DNA from 2 places in the Heyndrickxia sp. FSL W8-0496 genome. Region 2 is predicted to be linked to the other one. Evidence: a T-box and tRNA genes for the amino acid it is inferred to sense, from the RefSeq annotation. Region 2 holds a T-box; the other holds one or more tRNA genes.

Region 1 (4,431 bases), 2.4 Mb from region 2:
CTTTTAAAAAAAAGTTATTGTGTTTGCAAATAATATCTGATAGAATAATATTCGTTGGTCTTTTATATCAACTATATAAATTTCAAAAAATATTATATTAAAATAGGTATTGACTTGAAATGATATATATGATAATATATAAAAGTCGCTTAAAGGTGATTGATCTTTGAAAACTGAACAAAACGAAACGTCAATGAATTACTTTTATTTATAAAGAGCTATATCAAACATCTTTTTGGAGAGTTTGATCCTGGCTCAGGACGAACGCTGGCGGCGTGCCTAATACATGCAAGTCGAGCGAATCTGATGGGAGCTTGCTCCCTGATGATTAGCGGCGGACGGGTGAGTAACACGTGGGTAACCTGCCTGTAAGACTGGGATAACTCCGGGAAACCGGGGCTAATACCGGATAACTTTTTCCTTCGCATGAAGGAGAATTGAAAGATGGCTCCGGCTATCACTTACAGATGGACCCGCGGCGCATTAGCTAGTTGGTGAGGTAACGGCTCACCAAGGCGACGATGCGTAGCCGACTTGAGAGGGTGATCGGCCACACTGGGACTGAGACACGGCCCAGACTCCTACGGGAGGCAGCAGTAGGGAATCTTCCGCAATGGACGAAAGTCTGACGGAGCAACGCCGCGTGAGTGATGAAGGTTTTCGGATCGTAAAACTCTGTTGTTAGGGAAGAACAAGTATCGTTCGAATAGGGCGGTACCTTGACGGTACCTAACCAGAAAGCCACGGCTAACTACGTGCCAGCAGCCGCGGTAATACGTAGGTGGCAAGCGTTGTCCGGAATTATTGGGCGTAAAGCGCGCGCAGGCGGTTTCTTAAGTCTGATGTGAAATCTTGCGGCTCAACCGCAAGCGGCCATTGGAAACTGGGAGACTTGAGTGCAGAAGAGGAGAGTGGAATTCCACGTGTAGCGGTGAAATGCGTAGAGATGTGGAGGAACACCAGTGGCGAAGGCGACTCTCTGGTCTGTAACTGACGCTGAGGCGCGAAAGCGTGGGGAGCGAACAGGATTAGATACCCTGGTAGTCCACGCCGTAAACGATGAGTGCTAAGTGTTAGAGGGTTTCCGCCCTTTAGTGCTGCAGCTAACGCATTAAGCACTCCGCCTGGGGAGTACGGCCGCAAGGCTGAAACTCAAAGGAATTGACGGGGGCCCGCACAAGCGGTGGAGCATGTGGTTTAATTCGAAGCAACGCGAAGAACCTTACCAGGTCTTGACATCCTCTTGACCTCCCTAGAGATAGGGATTTCCCTTCGGGGACAGGAGTGACAGGTGGTGCATGGTTGTCGTCAGCTCGTGTCGTGAGATGTTGGGTTAAGTCCCGCAACGAGCGCAACCCTTGACCTTAGTTGCCAGCATTTAGTTGGGCACTCTAAGGTGACTGCCGGTGACAAACCGGAGGAAGGTGGGGATGACGTCAAATCATCATGCCCCTTATGACCTGGGCTACACACGTGCTACAATGGATGGTACAAAGGGCTGCAAGACCGCGAGGTTTAGCCAATCCCATAAAACCATTCTCAGTTCGGATTGTAGGCTGCAACTCGCCTACATGAAGCCGGAATCGCTAGTAATCGCGGATCAGCATGCCGCGGTGAATACGTTCCCGGGCCTTGTACACACCGCCCGTCACACCACGAGAGTTTGTAACACCCGAAGTCGGTGAGGTAACCTTTTGGAGCCAGCCGCCGAAGGTGGGACAGATGATTGGGGTGAAGTCGTAACAAGGTAGCCGTATCGGAAGGTGCGGCTGGATCACCTCCTTTCTAAGGAATATGGAAAACCACTTACGTGGTTCAGACGTCTTCTGTTTTGTTCAGTTTTGAAGGTTCAATCCTTCTAAGAAAATATGCATGAATAAAAACATGACTTTGGTATGTTCATCTATCCATTGTCTTTTGTTTCCTAATAAATGTGGGCCTATAGCTCAGCTGGTTAGAGCGCACGCCTGATAAGCGTGAGGTCGATGGTTCGAGTCCATTTAGGCCCACCATATAAACATTTTTTGGGGCCTTAGCTCAGCTGGGAGAGCGCCTGCTTTGCACGCAGGAGGTCAGCGGTTCGATCCCGCTAGGCTCCACCATTGTTCTTTGAAAACTAGATAATATAAGAAGTAACCAAGTAATAACCGAGAATCGCCACTTTATGGATGAATCCATTAAGTAGTTTTTAAACTGTAAGGGCAAGGAGAAGCGAGAAGATCGAGGAAACGAACGAAGGAGCACCGCAGCGTATTACACATACGTGAGGATGCGAATGAGTGAGTTGACGAAGAGATTCGAAGCTTATCATTGGCCGTAGGTTAAGTTAGTAAGGGCGCACGGTGAATGCCTTGGCACTAGGAGCCGATGAAGGACGGGACTAACACCGATATGCTTCGGGGAGCTGTAAGCGAGCTTTGATCCGGAGATTTCCGAATGGGGGAACCCACTGCCCGTAATGGGGTAGTATCCTTGCTTGAATACATAGAGTAAGGAAGGCAGACCCGGGGAACTGAAACATCTAAGTACCCGGAGGAAGAGAAAGCAATTGCGATTTCCTGAGTAGCGGCGAGCGAAACGGAAGAAGCCCAAACCAAGAGGCTTGCCTCTTGGGGTTGTAGGACACTCTATACGGAGTTACAAAGGAACGGAGTAGATGAAGAGGTCTGGAAAGGCCCGTCAAAGAAGGTAACAACCCTGTAGTTGAAACTTCGTTCCCTCCAGAGTGGATCCTGAGTACGGCGGGACACGTGAAATCCCGTCGGAAGCAGGGAGGACCATCTCCCAAGGCTAAATACTCCCTAGTGACCGATAGTGAACCAGTACCGTGAGGGAAAGGTGAAAAGCACCCCGGGAGGGGAGTGAAAGAGAACCTGAAACCGTGTGCCTACAAGTAGTTAGAGCTCTATGCTTTATGCAGAGTGATAGCGTGCCTTTTGTAGAATGAACCGGCGAGTTACGATTTCATGCAAGGTTAAGCTGAAGAGGCGGAGCCGCAGCGAAAGCGAGTCTGAATAGGGCGATTAAGTATGAGGTCGTAGACCCGAAACCAGGTGATCTACCCATGTCCAGGGTGAAGGTAAGGTAACACTTACTGGAGGCCCGAACCCACGCACGTTGAAAAGTGCGGGGATGAGGTGTGGGTAGCGGAGAAATTCCAATCGAACTTGGAGATAGCTGGTTCTCTCCGAAATAGCTTTAGGGCTAGCCTTAAGGTAAGAGTCTTGGAGGTAGAGCACTGTTTGGACTAGGGGCCCTCATCGGGTTACCGAATTCAGACAAACTCCGAATGCCAATGACTTATCCTTAGGAGTCAGACTGCGAGTGATAAGATCCGTAGTCAAGAGGGAAACAGCCCAGACCACCAGCTAAGGTCCCAAAGTATACGTTAAGTGGAAAAGGATGTGGAGTTGCTTAGACAACCAGGATGTTGGCTTAGAAGCAGCCACCATTTAAAGAGTGCGTAATAGCTCACTGGTCGAGTGACTCTGCGCCGAAAATGTACCGGGGCTAAACGTATCACCGAAGCTGTGGATGGACATCTTATGATGTCCGTGGTAGGAGAGCGTTCTAAGGGCTGCGAAGCTAGACCGTAAGGACTGGTGGAGCGCTTAGAAGTGAGAATGCCGGTATGAGTAGCGAAAGAAGGGTGAGAATCCCTTCCACCGAATGCCTAAGGTTTCCTGAGGAAGGCTCGTCCGCTCAGGGTTAGTCGGGACCTAAGCCGAGGCCGAAAGGCGTAGGCGATGGACAACAGGTTGATATTCCTGTACCACCTCTTCACCGTTTGAACGATGGGGGGACGCAGGAGGATAGGGTAAGCGCACTGCTGGAATAGTGCGTCCAAGCAGTTAGAGGGGTGACGAGGCAAATCCCGTCACCAGATACCTTGAGCTGTGATGGCGAGGGAAATTTAGTACCGAAGTTCCTGATTCCACACTGCCTAGAAAATCCTCTAGTGAGGTGAAAGGTGCCCGTACCGCAAACCGACACAGGTAGGCGAGGAGAGAATCCTAAGGTGAGCGAGAGAACTCTCGTTAAGGAACTCGGCAAAATGACCCCGTAACTTCGGGAGAAGGGGTGCTCTGTTAGGGTGCAAGCCCGAGAGAGCCGCAGTGAATAGGCCCAGGCGACTGTTTAGCAAAAACACAGGTCTCTGCGAAGCCGTAAGGCGAAGTATAGGGGCTGACGCCTGCCCGGTGCTGGAAGGTTAAGAGGAGAGGTTAGTCGCAAGACGAAGCTTTGAATTGAAGCCCCAGTAAACGGCGGCCGTAACTATAACGGTCCTAAGGTAGCGAAATTCCTTGTCAGGTAAGTTCTGACCCGCACGAAAGGCGCAACGATCTGGGCACTGTCTCAACGAGAGACTCGGTGAAATTATAGTACCTGTGAAGATGCAGGTTACCCGCGACAGGACGGAAAGACCCCGTG
Region 2 (4,431 bases):
TAGGATCTAAAGCATTCCCTTTACTCTTTGACATTTTTTGTCCATGTTCATCCAGAATATGACCTGTTACTAAGACATTTTTATATGGAGCTACCCCTTTAAAGAGTACAGATACTGCAAGCAATGAATAAAACCAGCCTCTCGTTTGATCGATTGCCTCAACTACCACATCCGCTGGAAACTGAGAATGAAATACATCTGTGTTTTCAAACGGATAATGGTACTGAGCGAATGGCATTGAACCACTATCAAACCACACGTCTATTACCTCTTCTGTTCGCTTCATTGTCCCATGGCAATTAGGACACTCAAAGGAAATTTGGTCAACATATGGTTTATGAAGCTCAATCGTTGATACGGATTCCTTTGCATGTTTTTTTAAATCTTCAATACTTTTCGGGGCAATTTCATGTTTACATGTATGACAAACCCAAACGTTTAAAGGAGTTCCCCAGTATCTTTTTCTGCTGATATTCCAATCCACTAATCCTTCTAAGAAATTGCCAAATCTCCCGTTTTTTATATGATCAGGGAACCAATTGACTTGTTGATTATTTGAAATCAATGCATTTTTAAGGGCAGTTGTTTTGATAAACCAGCTCTCTGTCGCATAATACAATAATGGAGTATCACACCTCCAGCAATGAGGATAAGAATGTTCATACTTTTCTTTATGATATAAAAGCCCCTTTTGATGTAATAGTTTTACGATATCCACATCACTTTCTTTTACTTTTTGACCAGCTAGTGGCGTAAAAATATCATTATATCTTCCTTGTTCATCAACTAAATTGATAAAAGATAATTGATTTTCTTGTACTAAACGATAATCATCTTCTCCATATGCAGGTGCGATATGAACAATTCCTGTTCCACTATCCTCAGTAACAAATGAAGCTTCAACAATACAATGTCCTTTTTCTAGCTCAACAAAATTAAATGGGGCTTCATAGGTTAATCCAACGAGATCTGTCCCCTTGACGACTTCAATTAGTGTATAAGGCTGATTGATAACTTGTTCTAACCTAGCAACAGCAATAATTACTATCTGATCCTCTATTTCTACTCTTGCATAATCAAGATCGCCATTTACTGCAAGTGCGACATTGGCAGGCAATGTCCATGGTGTAGTCGTCCATCCTAGTACATATTCGTTTTCCCTGTCCTTAAGTTTAAACTTTACCGTCGCACTTAAATCTTTTACATTTTTATATCCTTGTGCAACCTCATGTGAACTTAAAGAAGTCTGACAGCTAGGGCAATAGGGCGAGACGCGATGTCCTTTATATAGCAATCCTTTTTCATGAATCGTTCCGAGAATATGCCATACAGATTCAATGTATTCATTAGTCATAGTCATATATGGATGATCCATATCAACCCAATAACCTAAATCTGTTGTAAAATCCCTCCATTGCTTTTCATAAAAGAATACACTTTCCTTACATTTTTCGATAAATGGTTCAATACCGTAATGTTCAATTTCTTGTTTTCCTGATATTCCCAGCTGCTTTTCTACTCCTAATTCAACTGGTAAACCATGTGTATCCCATCCTGCTTTTCTAATTACTTGTTTACCATTCATCGTTTGATAACGGGCAATAATATCCTTAATTGTCCTCCCTAAAGCATGGCCAACATGTGGAAGTCCATTTGCAGTAGGTGGTCCCTCATAAAAAATGTAGCGATCTTTTCCGGTTCTATTATCTATTGAACGTTGAAAAATATTTTCCTTATCCCAATACTCCTGCCAACGCTTCTCACGTTCAAAACTTCTATGATTCTGACTATCCATTTTAGCATCCTCCTTAATTAATTTTGAAAAATAAAAAACACTCGTCCCTAAAAATAGGGACGAGTGTATTAACCCGCGTTACCACCCAAAATTCTGCTTATTACAAACAGCACTTGTCAACGTACTATCATACGCGTTCCTTGTAACGGCGGACTCCCGTCAAGACTTACTTAAAAATTTCAGCCTTGCATCTCAGAGATGATTTTTCCGTTCGGCTTCCTCACTGGCTTTCACCATACCCAGCTCGCTTCAAGAGTTCAATCCTTACGTACTTTTTCTCTTCATCGATTTATACATCAAATATTTCGATTATCATACCACTCACAATAATGAATATCAAGATATTTTTATTTATTGCGATCTCATTTTTATCTCTTTTCTAACATTCTCGATATTTAGATAATTCTCCAAGTGATAACATCAAGATGACACTTCCCTATATTCCACTGAGAAAAAGACCTGTGAACTCGAAACCTTTATTATTTGTAAAGACCGGCAGTTAGTTTTTTACACAAGCAACACTCTATACGAAAAAGGTCTTAAAAAAGTAACAAATTAATCAAAACAGCTTTTACTTTTTTTCATTACCTCTTTTGAAGTTTCCTGTAACCTTAGCTAAGAGTAGTTGGATTTCTTTTTCATTTACAGCTTGTGTAATTTTAGAAAGGAGCTTTTCTGCTTCTTTTCCTTTTAAAATCTTAACTTGTTTGCCATACCAATCAATAAATATCGTATTATTCTTTGAAATCCGATAAGTGAAAACCTCATCTTCTAATCGATTGCGTTTATCAATATTCCCCATCCAGTACCATTCCCCACCTCTGTTTATGAAAAAAAGCTCCTTTATTGGAGCTTAAATAATGGAGTGTCGCGTCTTTTTATGATTCGAAAACGCTTCTTTTAAGATGCGATTATTTTCATCGAATCGTTTTGCTTTTTCTTGAATATATTTTTTACTTCCATTCGCTTTACCGGAGGCGACATGAATAATACTATCGTTTTTTGTCCGTTTAGGTTCTGCAGCCACTATCGAATCCCTCCTAACAATTGAATAGCGAAATCACGATACAATGCTGATTCTGATTCCATTATATCACGCATCACATCATCCTTAAAGCCTTGAACCTTCTCAATAGACCAATATGACTCAACTGGATAATGAAAACTTATGACATAATTTCCTGTACGAATTGATAAATAAAATTGCTGCTTCTCTTCACTAAAAAATAACTCCTGGCCAGACTGACTATGAAAAGCTTGAACAGAATACGAACTCCTATCCACTAAAGGATATGTTTTATTTTCATCACTTGCCATACCAGATACACTTACAAGTGTTAATAAATCACCCTTTTTTTTGTATAAAGTTGTTCCTGAACAGGATTCATATGCACCAAGCTCTGTTTCGAACATGGTATGGGGCTGACTATAAATGATCCCATTTTTTAAAAAACGTTGAAGATATTCTAAAAACAATCGTGGATTGATTAATTCACCATTTTTAATATAACTTATGATTTTAGAGGTAAAATCAGCATGTTTTTTATAAATAGGACCTTCTTGAAGTTGTTCTTCGATGGTTCCTTCAAATGCGAGATATTTACTTCCTCTTCTAAACAAATCACTAAAATATCGTTTTATAGTAAGGCTAGGATCCATTCCGAAGGATATTTTCTCCAAATAATGACCTTTGATATAAATGTCATACATAAATCCCCAAATATACGATTCAATATTTTCATATTCTTTTTTCTTTGGATGCTTTTCCCATGCTTCTTTTGCGATTTCAAAGTAATTATCAGGATTAGTGCCAAAAGTTTCTTTATAGCTTTTTAACATTTCGCCAATAATTAAACGAATTTCATACCAAAAAAGATCATAAATATAATCTTCCACAAAAACAATAATATATTTATTACATTGATAAGCCTTCTGAAACTCACAATGAGTGATTGTCGCCTTATAATATTGGCTATAATTACCAGCTTTATCAGATATGAAAAGAAGAAAAATATCACTCATTTCCACATACTTTAAACAATTCTCTACAAGCTGTTCTGGCGGCCAAGGTCCAAAATCCTTTTCATACATTAAAGGTCTATGCTCCATCTCCATTAATAATCGATGGAGATTTCCCCTTAAGGGTCTAAGTCGATCTTGGGCAGCTGAACTAATAAATATTTTTGTAGGTTCGGGCAAAATACATCACTCCTTACTTAGTAAAAAATTCGATGTATTTGCCCTAAAATCCTTTAATTTATTTTATCTGTAATCCTCAAGATTAAGTACGTTTGTGCACCATTCTTCATAAAATTCAGGTTCATGAGATACAATCAGTAATGTTCCTTCATATTGCTTTAGTGCTAACGCCAATGCTTCTTTTGCTTGAACATCTAAGTGATTCGTTGGCTCGTCAAGAATAAGCCAGTTACTTTTTTCTAACATCAATTGACATAATCTTACTTTCGTCTGTTCACCCCCACTTAAAGTATGAAGTGGTTGTAATATATGTTCTTTATTGATACCAGCACGTGCAAGAGCTTGGCGAATTTCTTTTTGATTCATTTGTTCATGCATAGACCAAATATAATCCATCGGTGTTTGTTCAACTGGCGTATGCCATTCTTGTTCGAAAT

The links. The T-box of region 2 lies ahead of ileS (isoleucine--tRNA ligase). A T-box ahead of a tRNA ligase gene usually reads a tRNA of that ligase, here a tRNA-Ile.
Region 1: it encodes a tRNA-Ile, which carries the amino acid that the T-box ahead of ileS (isoleucine--tRNA ligase) is inferred to sense. The anticodon was not compared.

Annotation. Positions count from the first base shown of each region.
Region 1 covers NZ_JBBOXX010000001.1:10,258-14,688, forward strand. The annotation lists rRNA gene NST63_RS00045 (16S ribosomal RNA) at 233-1,785, shown strand; tRNA gene NST63_RS00050 (tRNA-Ile) at 1,936-2,012, shown strand; tRNA gene NST63_RS00055 (tRNA-Ala) at 2,027-2,102, shown strand; rRNA gene NST63_RS00060 (23S ribosomal RNA) at 2,320-4,431, shown strand, end outside.
Region 2 covers NZ_JBBOXX010000001.1:2,459,059-2,463,489, reverse strand. The annotation lists gene ileS (isoleucine--tRNA ligase) at 1-1,795, opposite strand, end outside; T-box leader at 1,848-2,089, opposite strand; gene NST63_RS12425 (hypothetical protein) at 2,367-2,597, opposite strand; gene NST63_RS12420 (hypothetical protein) at 2,649-2,822, opposite strand; gene NST63_RS12415 (DUF4062 domain-containing protein) at 2,822-3,994, opposite strand; gene NST63_RS12410 (ABC-F family ATP-binding cassette domain-containing protein) at 4,058-4,431, opposite strand, start outside.